One region of the Streptomyces sp. NPDC088350 genome, then DNA from elsewhere that is predicted to be linked to it. Evidence: riboswitches for the same ligand, from Rfam matches in the RefSeq annotation. Region 1 holds a riboswitch; the other holds the start of a gene.

Region 1 (4,203 bases):
AGTGCGTCGTGCAGGGGGACCGGGTCGCCTACAGCGAGTCCTGTCAGTACGCGGACGGGACCCGGGTCCTCGCCGAGTCGATGCTGGTGCTGAACGACGGCAAGATCGCCCGGCAGACGATGATCCAGGCATGGGACGGATAGCGAGGATGATGCCGAAGGTCCGGATCACCACCCGTCTGACCTGGACCTTCTCGGCCAGCACAGCACCCGGAGGCGTTACGGGGACTCGACGGAGAGCACCAGTTTCCGCAGCAGGTCTGCGAGCGTCCGCCGCTCTGCTGGGGTCAGTGCTGCGAGCAGCACGAGCTCGCCCGCTTCCTCCGCCGCCGCATGCTGCTCGAACACGGCGTGCCCGGCGTCGGTGAGCCGCACCCGCACCCGCCGCCGGTCCCCCGTCTCGTGCGTACGGACGATGAGCCCCGCCTCCTCGACGGCCGCGAGCCGCGCGGACAGCGCGCCACGGGTCAGCCCCAGCATTTCGGCGAGCCGCGAGGGACTCGTCTCGTACGGCGGCCCGAGCCTGCGCAGCATGAGCAGCACCTTGTACTGCCAGTGCTTGAGCCCATCGGAATCGAGCGCGTCGCGCCGCGTCCGACCGGCGTGCCGGGCCAGGATCGCCAGCCGGAAGAAGATCGCCTCCTTCACCGGGTCCATCCAGGCGAGTTCCTTCGCCCAGACCGCCACATGCCGGTCGACCGAGTCGCCCGCCGAGTTCTCCTCCACCATCTGCCTCCCGCAGTAGTTTTCTTGTGGATAGTTTTTCGCCTAACTACCTTCCCCGTCATGACATTCACAGCGAACGCGGTCATCCCCGTCGAGGAACTCATCGCCACCGCCCACGAGTTGAGCGTGACGGGGCGATGGAAGCGCGCCTCCCGCCTTCTGGACACCTGCATCGCCGACGATCCCGACTCCCGGGCGCGGATCGCCCGTGCCGCCGCCCAAGTGGCCCTGGAACAGGACTGGTTCGCCGGTACGGACACCTCGGCGGCGCGCATCGAAGCGGCCGAGAAGGAGTTCCCGGGCGGCGACTGGGACGTGGACTTCGCGCGGCTGCGGAACACCTACCGCGTGCTGCTCGTCGTCGACGGCGAGCTCCGGCTGGGCCCCGCCGGCAAGGACCCGGAGGGCCTCGCATCCCTGCTCCGCGAGGCCGAGGCACTGCGCGACGCCGCCCCGGACGAGGGACGCCGGGGCTGGGCGGAGATGTACCTCGGTCTGATCACGGACAACCACTTCGCCGACCTGGCGGGCGCACCGCCCCACTACGCGTCCGCGCTGCGCGCCGCCGAGTCGGGCGACGACCCGTTGCTGGCCCGCGAGGCCCTGCGCCACCTCGGCGACCACGACCACGACGCCGGTGACCACGCCCGCGCCCTGGACCGCTGGCGCCGGGCGGCCACGCTGGGTGCCGGGGCGGGCACGGTCCCCGGCACGCTCTCCCAGCAGTTGCTGCTGGCGGTGCTGGCCCGGGACTCCGGTGACGAGGCCGGGGCAAGGGCGCTGGCGACAGAGGTCGCCCGCTGGGCGGAAGCCATCGGTGCCGTCCGCCTAGCGACACAGGCCCGCGGATTCCTGGCCGGCGTCGACCCGACGGCACCGCCGGCGGAGAGCGGGTCCTGACGGCCGTGGGAGACCGGTCCTGGGCCCCGTCCTGGAGCCCTCGGTTAGGCTGTCCGCGGGTCGTGACTGGCGCTGAGGTGGAGCACCACCGTGGAGCGGCCCACGCGGAGTCGATGCCGTGCGCCTGGGCGATTGGTCAACCAGCTCAGGAGTGGATCATGTCCCAGGCACGACTCATGGACGGCACGGCGCTCGCCCGGCGGATCGTCGAGGACACCGCGAAGAAGGCCGCCGACCTCAAGCAGCGCACCGGTACGGCGCCCTGTCTGGCGACGGTCCTGGTCGGCGCGGACCCGGCCTCCGTCACCTACGTCCGGATGAAGCAGAACCGCAGCCGCAAGGCCGGTATCGAGTCCCGGCACGTGGAACTGCCCTCGACCACGACCACCGCCGAACTGGTCGCCACCCTCACCGCGCTCTCCACCGACCCCACCGTGCACGGCATCCTGCTCCAGCACCCGATGGGCGAACACATCGACGAGCGGGCCGCGTTCGAGGCGATCGCGGCGGAGAAGGACGTGGACGGCGTCACGTTCGCGTCGTTCGCGACGATGAGCTTCGGCCTGCCGGGCTTCGTGTCCTGCACGCCCGGCGGCATCATGCGGCTGCTCGACGAGTACGACGTCGACCCGTCCGGTAAGCGTGCCGTCGTCGTGGGCCGCAGCGCGATCCTCGGCAAGCCGGCCGGCCTGCTCCTCCTGGCCCGCGACGCCACGGTGACCTACTGCCACTCGCGCACCCGGGACCTGTCGGCGGTGGTCCGCGAGGCGGACATCGTGGTCGCCGCCGTGGGCCGCCCCCGGCTGATCCGCGGCGAGGACATCAAGCCGGGCGCGGTCGTCATCGACGCGGGCTACAACGCGGGCAACGTCGGCGACGTCGACTTCGACTCCGCCGCCGAACGCGCCTCGCTGATCACGCCGGTGCCGGGCGGCGTCGGCCCGATGACGATCGCCACGCTCCTCGAACAGACGGTGACCGCCGCCGCCCGGCAGCTCGGGGTGTGATCACCGCGTCCACGCGCTGTAGTCCATGACGTCCCCCGCCTTGACCCCGTACTCGGGCTGGTCCTTCGTGAAGGTGCTCTCCAGTCCGAGTACGGCGCCGGTGGCCGGGTCCATGATCAGCATCAGACGGCTGCCCGACTGCCGGTACACATAGGCCAGCCCCCGCCGCCCGAGCCGATCGGTCACCTCTCCCACGGGCCGCAGCCCGTCCGCCCCGGCGAGCACCCGCGCCAACGCGGCCGACTCACGCGCCCCGAGCGTCCAGTGGTCCAGCAACTCCTCCACTGCGCCGAGGAGTTCAGGGGTGGTCAACGGCGTCTTGCTGTACGCCGTCTCCTGGAGGTACGCCCGCAGTGCCGCCACGTCGTGCGGGGGCCGGGCGTCGGGCGGGACATCGCTCCAACTCGGCGGATACGTCGTCTCCTTGAGGACATGCCCGTCCTCGACGACACGTTCGGTGTGACTGTCGTCCGCGTTCCAGCGCACGATGCGTTCCTCGGGGATGGTGATCGGCGGTTTGTCGTCGGACATGCCGAGACTCCAGGACTGCACGTGCGTACCCCTGCGCAGGGCGGGAGTTCCGTCGACGGCGACCGCCGCGGCGAGAGCGGCGAGCTGGTTCAGCGACACGGGCGTGGAGTTCGCCTGCACGACCAGGGGGCGGGGTGCTGCCACGGCAGGAGTGCTGCTGGGTCCGCCGAGCAGCAGCGTGAACGCGGTCGCCACGACGGCGACTCCCGCCGTGAGACTCCAGAGCAGTCGGCGACGCCGTTCGTGCAGCAGCCGGTTGAGCCGACGCGAGGCGTGGTGGTCCAGGGGCCCGTCACTGTAGAGGGGGCCGTCGGCCGTGAACGGGTTGGCGCCACGCAGTAGTTCAAGTTCATCGACCATTGCGTCGATCCTCCGGTCCACCTGTAGCGCCCCATAGGGGCGCGGGGAACTGCGCGACCAGCCACGACGGCGCCGCGGAATACTCAATCAACGGCCCGCACCTCCAAACACCACGAGCCGATCGATCTCCGCTCTCAACCTCCGCCGCGCCCGATGCAACCGCATAGCCGCGGCACGCGTCCCGCACCCGAGAACAACGGCAACCTCCTCCACCCCCAGCTCCTCCCACGCAGTCAGCCGCAGCACCTCCTGATCGGCCGAAGACAACCGCGCGAGCGCTTCGTGCACCCAGGAACCGGGCGCCTCCTCATCCGGCCCCGCCGCGACCTGCCGCCCATGCGCACTCTCGTCATTGCCCACCCGCTCGACGAGCCTCCGCCGGCGCCCATACCCCCGTACCGCGTTGGACAGGCAGTTGCGGGCGACCCCGTACAGCCAGGGCAGCGGGGCCGGCGGCAGATCCGCGCGGCGGCGCCAGGCGACGGTGAAGACCTCCGCCACCACTTCCTCGACCTCGTTGTTCCGCCCGTCCAGTCGCCGTGCAACGTAGCGGCTGACCGCCCAGTAGTGCTCGCGATAGGCAGCGGCGAAGTTCTCGTCGTTGCTCATGTCCCGTTCGTGTCCGGCACCCGGGCGATCGTCACACCCGGTTTCGTGATTCTCGTCGCGCCCGTCGAGTG
Region 2 (4,203 bases), on a different contig from region 1:
GATCTCGGGGACATGGCTCTGCACGAAGAGCGTGCAGCGGTCCGGGTCCAGGCCTGCGGCCAGCAGTTGCGCTGTGGCGAGGCGGGTGTTGGCGCGCAGGTCCGCCGGGTCCTGCGGGACCGTGATCGCGTGCAGGTCCACGACCATGTAGAACGCGTCGTGGGACTCCTGGAGGGCTACCCACTGGCGGACGGCGCCGAGGTAGTTGCCGAGGTGGAACGAGCCTGCGGTGGGCTGGATTCCGGAGAGCACGCGGGGTCGGTCTGAGGCCATGCCCCCATTCTCGCAGAGGGGAAGGGGGTGGTTGGCCCGGTGGGTGGGGGGTGGTTTCGGAGCGTGGGGGACTGCGGGCCGGTGGGGGCCGGTCGCGCCCCGCGGCGGAGCCGCAAATGAATGCGGCCCCGCGCCCCTTGGTTGGCTGCCCTCATGGGGTGATCAGCCGAGGTCGATCTCCGGGTACAACGGGAAGCCTGCTACCAGGTCCGTTGCCCGCTGGGCGATCTCCTGCGACACCTTCTCGTCCAGGACGTGGCTCGCCTTGCTCGGGGCGCCCGACTTCGTCGTGCCCGGCTCGGTCGCCGTGAGGACTCGGTCGATCAAGGACGCGACCTCGTCCATCTCCGCCGTGCCCAGACCACGGGTGGTGAGGGCGGGGGTGCCGATGCGGATGCCGGAGGTGTACCAGGCGCCGTTCGGGTCGGCGGGGATGGCGTTGCGGTTGGTGACGATGCCGGAGTCCAGGAGGGCGGTCTCGGCCTGGCGGCCGGTGAGGCCGTAGGACGTCTCCACGTCGATCAGGTTGAGGTGGTTGTCGGTGCCGCCGGTGACGAGGGTGGCGCCACGGCGCATCAGGCCGTCGGCCAGCGCGCGGGAGTTGTCGACGATGCGCTGGGCGTAGTCCTGGAAGGAGGGCTGCCTGGCCTCGGCGAGGGCGACGGCCTTGGCGGCCATGACGTGCGGGAGCGGGCCGCCCAGCACCATCGGGCAGCCCCGGTCGACCTGGTCCTTGAGGGAGTCGTCGCACAGGACCATGCCGCCGCGCGGGCCGCGCAGGGACTTGTGCGTGGTCGTGGTGACGATCTGGGCGTGCGGGACCGGGTCGAAGTCGCCGGTCAGGACCTTGCCCGCGACCAGGCCGGCGAAGTGCGCCATGTCGACCATGAGGGTCGCCCCGACCTCGTCGGCGATCTCGCGCATCAGGCGGAAGTTCACCAGGCGGGGGTAGGCGGAGTAGCCGGCGACGATGATCAGCGGCTTGAAGTCGCGGGCCGACGCGCGCAGGGCGTCGTAGTCGATGAGGCCGGTCGCGGGGTCGGTGCCGTAGGAGCGCTGGTCGAACATCTTTCCGGAGATGTTCGGGCGGAAGCCGTGGGTGAGGTGGCCGCCGGCGTCCAGGGACATGCCGAGCATGCGCTGGTTGCCGAAGGCGTGGCGGAGTTCGGCCCAGTCGGCGTCGGAGAGGTCGTTGACCTGGCGGACGCCCGCCTTCGCGAGGGCGGGGACCTCGACGCGGTCGGCGAGGACCGACCAGAAGGCGACGAGGTTGGCGTCGATGCCGGAGTGCGGCTGGACGTAGGCGTGGCGGGCGCCGAAGAGTTCGCGGGCGTGCTCGGCGGCGAGGGACTCGACGGTGTCGACGTTGCGGCAGCCGGCGTAGAAGCGGCGGCCGACGGTGCCCTCGGCGTACTTGTCGCTGAACCAGTTGCCCATCGCGAGCAGCGTGGCCGGGGAGGCGTAGTTCTCGGAGGCGATCAGCTTGAGCATCTCGCGCTGGTCGGCGACTTCCTGGCCGATGGCGTCGGCGACGCGCGGCTCGACGGCGTGGATCACGTCGAGGGCGGCGCGGAAGGCGGTGGACTCGCGGGAGAGGGGCGCGGAATTGTCGGGCATGGGGACCTCCGGACGTGGCGTTCGGCGTTCACGGTACGGCCCAGGCGCACGGCACACATTGCAGCTCGGGCCGCTCCCCGATGGTCGGTCCCATCCCAGCGCGCCAGTCACGGCCCGCCGGTCAGCCTACCGGGCGGGTCGGACGGGGCGGCTCGTGCGTCCAGCATCTGGAGTTCGGTGAGAGTCCCCGCGCGGGGCTCCGTGGCGATCTCCCCTCCCCTAGAGTCCCTTTGTGCTCTTTGGAATGGTGTGCGCGCTCGGCGCGGCGGTCTGCTTCGGTACGGCGACGGTGCTTCAGGCGGTCGCCGCGCGGGCGGCCACGACGGGTGGGGGCGGGGACGCGGCGCTGTTGCTGCGGGCGCTGCGGCAGTGGCGGTATCTGGCGGGGCTCGGGCTGGACGGGCTGGGCTTCGTGTTCCAGATCGCGGCACTGCGGTCGCTTCCCATCTACGCGGTCGGCGCTGCCCTCGCGTCGAGCCTCGCGGTGACGGCGGTGGTGGCCGCGCGGCTGCTGGGGGTTCGGCTCAGCGGGACGGAGTGGGCGGCCGTCGGGGTGGTGTGCGCGGGGCTGGCGATGCTGGGGCTGGCGTCGGGCGCGGAAGGGGACCGGGTCGGGTCCACGGCTTTGAAGTGGGCGATGTTGGGGACGGCCGCGGTGGTGTTGCTGCTCGGGCTGGTGGGTGGGCGACTGCCGGAGCGGGGGCGGGCGTTGACGCTGGGGCTGGGGGCGGGGTTCGGGTTCGGGGTGGTCGAGGTGGCGGTGCGGTTGATCGACTCGCTCTCCCCCTCGACGCTGGTCAGCAATCCGGCGACGTACGCGCTGCTTGTTGGTGGGGGTGCGGCGTTTTTGTTGCTGACGACGGCCTTGCAGCGGGGGTCTGTGACGACGGCCACGGCGGGGTTGGTGATCGGGGAGACGATCGGGCCGGCGGCGGTGGGGGTGGTGTGGCTCGGGGACCGTACGCGGGGCGGGTTGGAGTGGCTGGCGGTGTTGGGGTTTGTGGTGGCGGTGGTGGGGGCGTTGGCGTTGGCGCGGTTCGGGGAGGCGCCGGCCTCCGGCGGTGGAGCGGGTGATGGTGCGGGTGAGTCGGGGTGACCGTCTCTGGGGGCTGCGCCCCCAGGCCCCCGCTTCGGCCCTGAAGGGGCCTCGTCCTCAAACGCCGGACAGGCTGGATGATGCCGGCCTGCGCCCGAGTCGTCAGCCCCTCTTCGCCACAGGCCGGAGCCCCGCCGCCCCCCTCTTCTCAGCCCATGGCCTCCACGATCCCGTCCCACAGGCGTGACCTCGCCTCCAGTGCCAGTGTCGCCGTCTCCACCGCCTCCTCCCAGCGGGCGTCGTCCGTGCCGCAGAGGTCGGCGACCATCTGCATGGCCATGGGGGTGTGTTCCTCGCCGTCGACCTCGATGTGGCGGGCGAGGTAGTCGCAGAACAGGGGGAAGCGGTCCGTGCCCTCCTTCTTGATCACCTGGTCGAACATGTCGGGGATGAGGTCCTCGCGGGAGAAGGCGAAGGCGGCGGCGCGGCAGTGCAGGGGGCGGTCCTCGATGATGCCGAAGGTGGTGCGGACGAACTCGGAGGCGGGGGTGGGGACTTGGGCGCCGCGCAGGGCCGCCGGCACACCGTGGCCCTCGGTCAGCAGGGCGAGGAACGCGTCGATCCGGGTGGTGTCGGCCCCGGCCTCGGTCATGCCGGCGCGGTACAGCTCGAAGTGACTCGTGAAACCGCCGTTGAGTTCGTCGCTCTCCTCGACCAGCACGATGTCGTTGATGAGCCGTCGGCTGACCTCCGAGCCGCGCGGTACCCAGGGGACGTCGACACAGGTGAGTTCGCGTTGCAGGGACTTCAGCAAGGACATGAAGTCCCATACCGCGAAGACATGGTGGGCCATGAACGTCGCCATGTTCTCGCGGCTGTCGATGCGCTGGTAAATCGGGTGCGCGGTCACTTCTTTGCGCGCGGATTCGATCACCGTACGAGCCCTGTCGATTCCCTCGTGCCGCATATCCCAGTCGTACCTGGACATGATTCTCCTTCGGTCGGGAGAGCGATCGTGCAGCCATTGAAGACCGGCCTGCAAGTGCTTCCGGGAATTCGGGGAAAGTTACCGCGAGTACGGTTCGACAGAGTGCGCGAAGGCGGGCAAAAGGCTGATAAAGGGGCACGATACGGGCAATCGCCGGTCAACCGAAAAAACTTCATTGAAGATTTGAACGTGCTGTGAAGGTTCTGCGTACCTGTCCGTGTGACCAGTAATCACGTCACCGTCACCATGGCCTTTCAAGTGGTGCCGGGCCGCGGGCCCGACTTCCAAC

The links. A riboswitch is a leader RNA that binds a small molecule or an ion and turns the genes downstream of it on or off. The one in region 1 is predicted to bind ZMP and ZTP.
Region 2: another riboswitch for ZMP and ZTP. It lies ahead of ACIQBL_RS02010 (glycine hydroxymethyltransferase); the one in region 1 lies ahead of ACIQBL_RS10180 (bifunctional 5,10-methylenetetrahydrofolate dehydrogenase/5,10-methenyltetrahydrofolate cyclohydrolase).

Annotation. Positions count from the first base shown of each region.
Region 1 covers NZ_JBIVNL010000003.1:65,989-70,191, forward strand. Annotated here, with positions in the region: gene ACIQBL_RS10165 (nuclear transport factor 2 family protein) at 1-143, shown strand, start outside; gene ACIQBL_RS10170 (MarR family winged helix-turn-helix transcriptional regulator) at 219-728, opposite strand; gene ACIQBL_RS10175 (hypothetical protein) at 786-1,625, shown strand; ZMP/ZTP riboswitch at 1,678-1,762, shown strand; gene ACIQBL_RS10180 (bifunctional 5,10-methylenetetrahydrofolate dehydrogenase/5,10-methenyltetrahydrofolate cyclohydrolase) at 1,784-2,632, shown strand; gene ACIQBL_RS10185 (CU044_5270 family protein) at 2,633-3,523, opposite strand; gene ACIQBL_RS10190 (RNA polymerase sigma factor) at 3,611-4,132, opposite strand.
Region 2 covers NZ_JBIVNL010000001.1:435,888-440,090, reverse strand. Annotated here, with positions in the region: gene trpS (tryptophan--tRNA ligase) at 1-273, opposite strand, end outside; gene ACIQBL_RS02010 (glycine hydroxymethyltransferase) at 436-1,890, opposite strand; ZMP/ZTP riboswitch at 1,922-2,011, opposite strand; gene ACIQBL_RS02005 (hypothetical protein) at 2,135-2,986, shown strand; gene ACIQBL_RS02000 (DUF3050 domain-containing protein) at 3,135-3,914, opposite strand; gene ACIQBL_RS01995 (hypothetical protein) at 4,161-4,203, shown strand, end outside.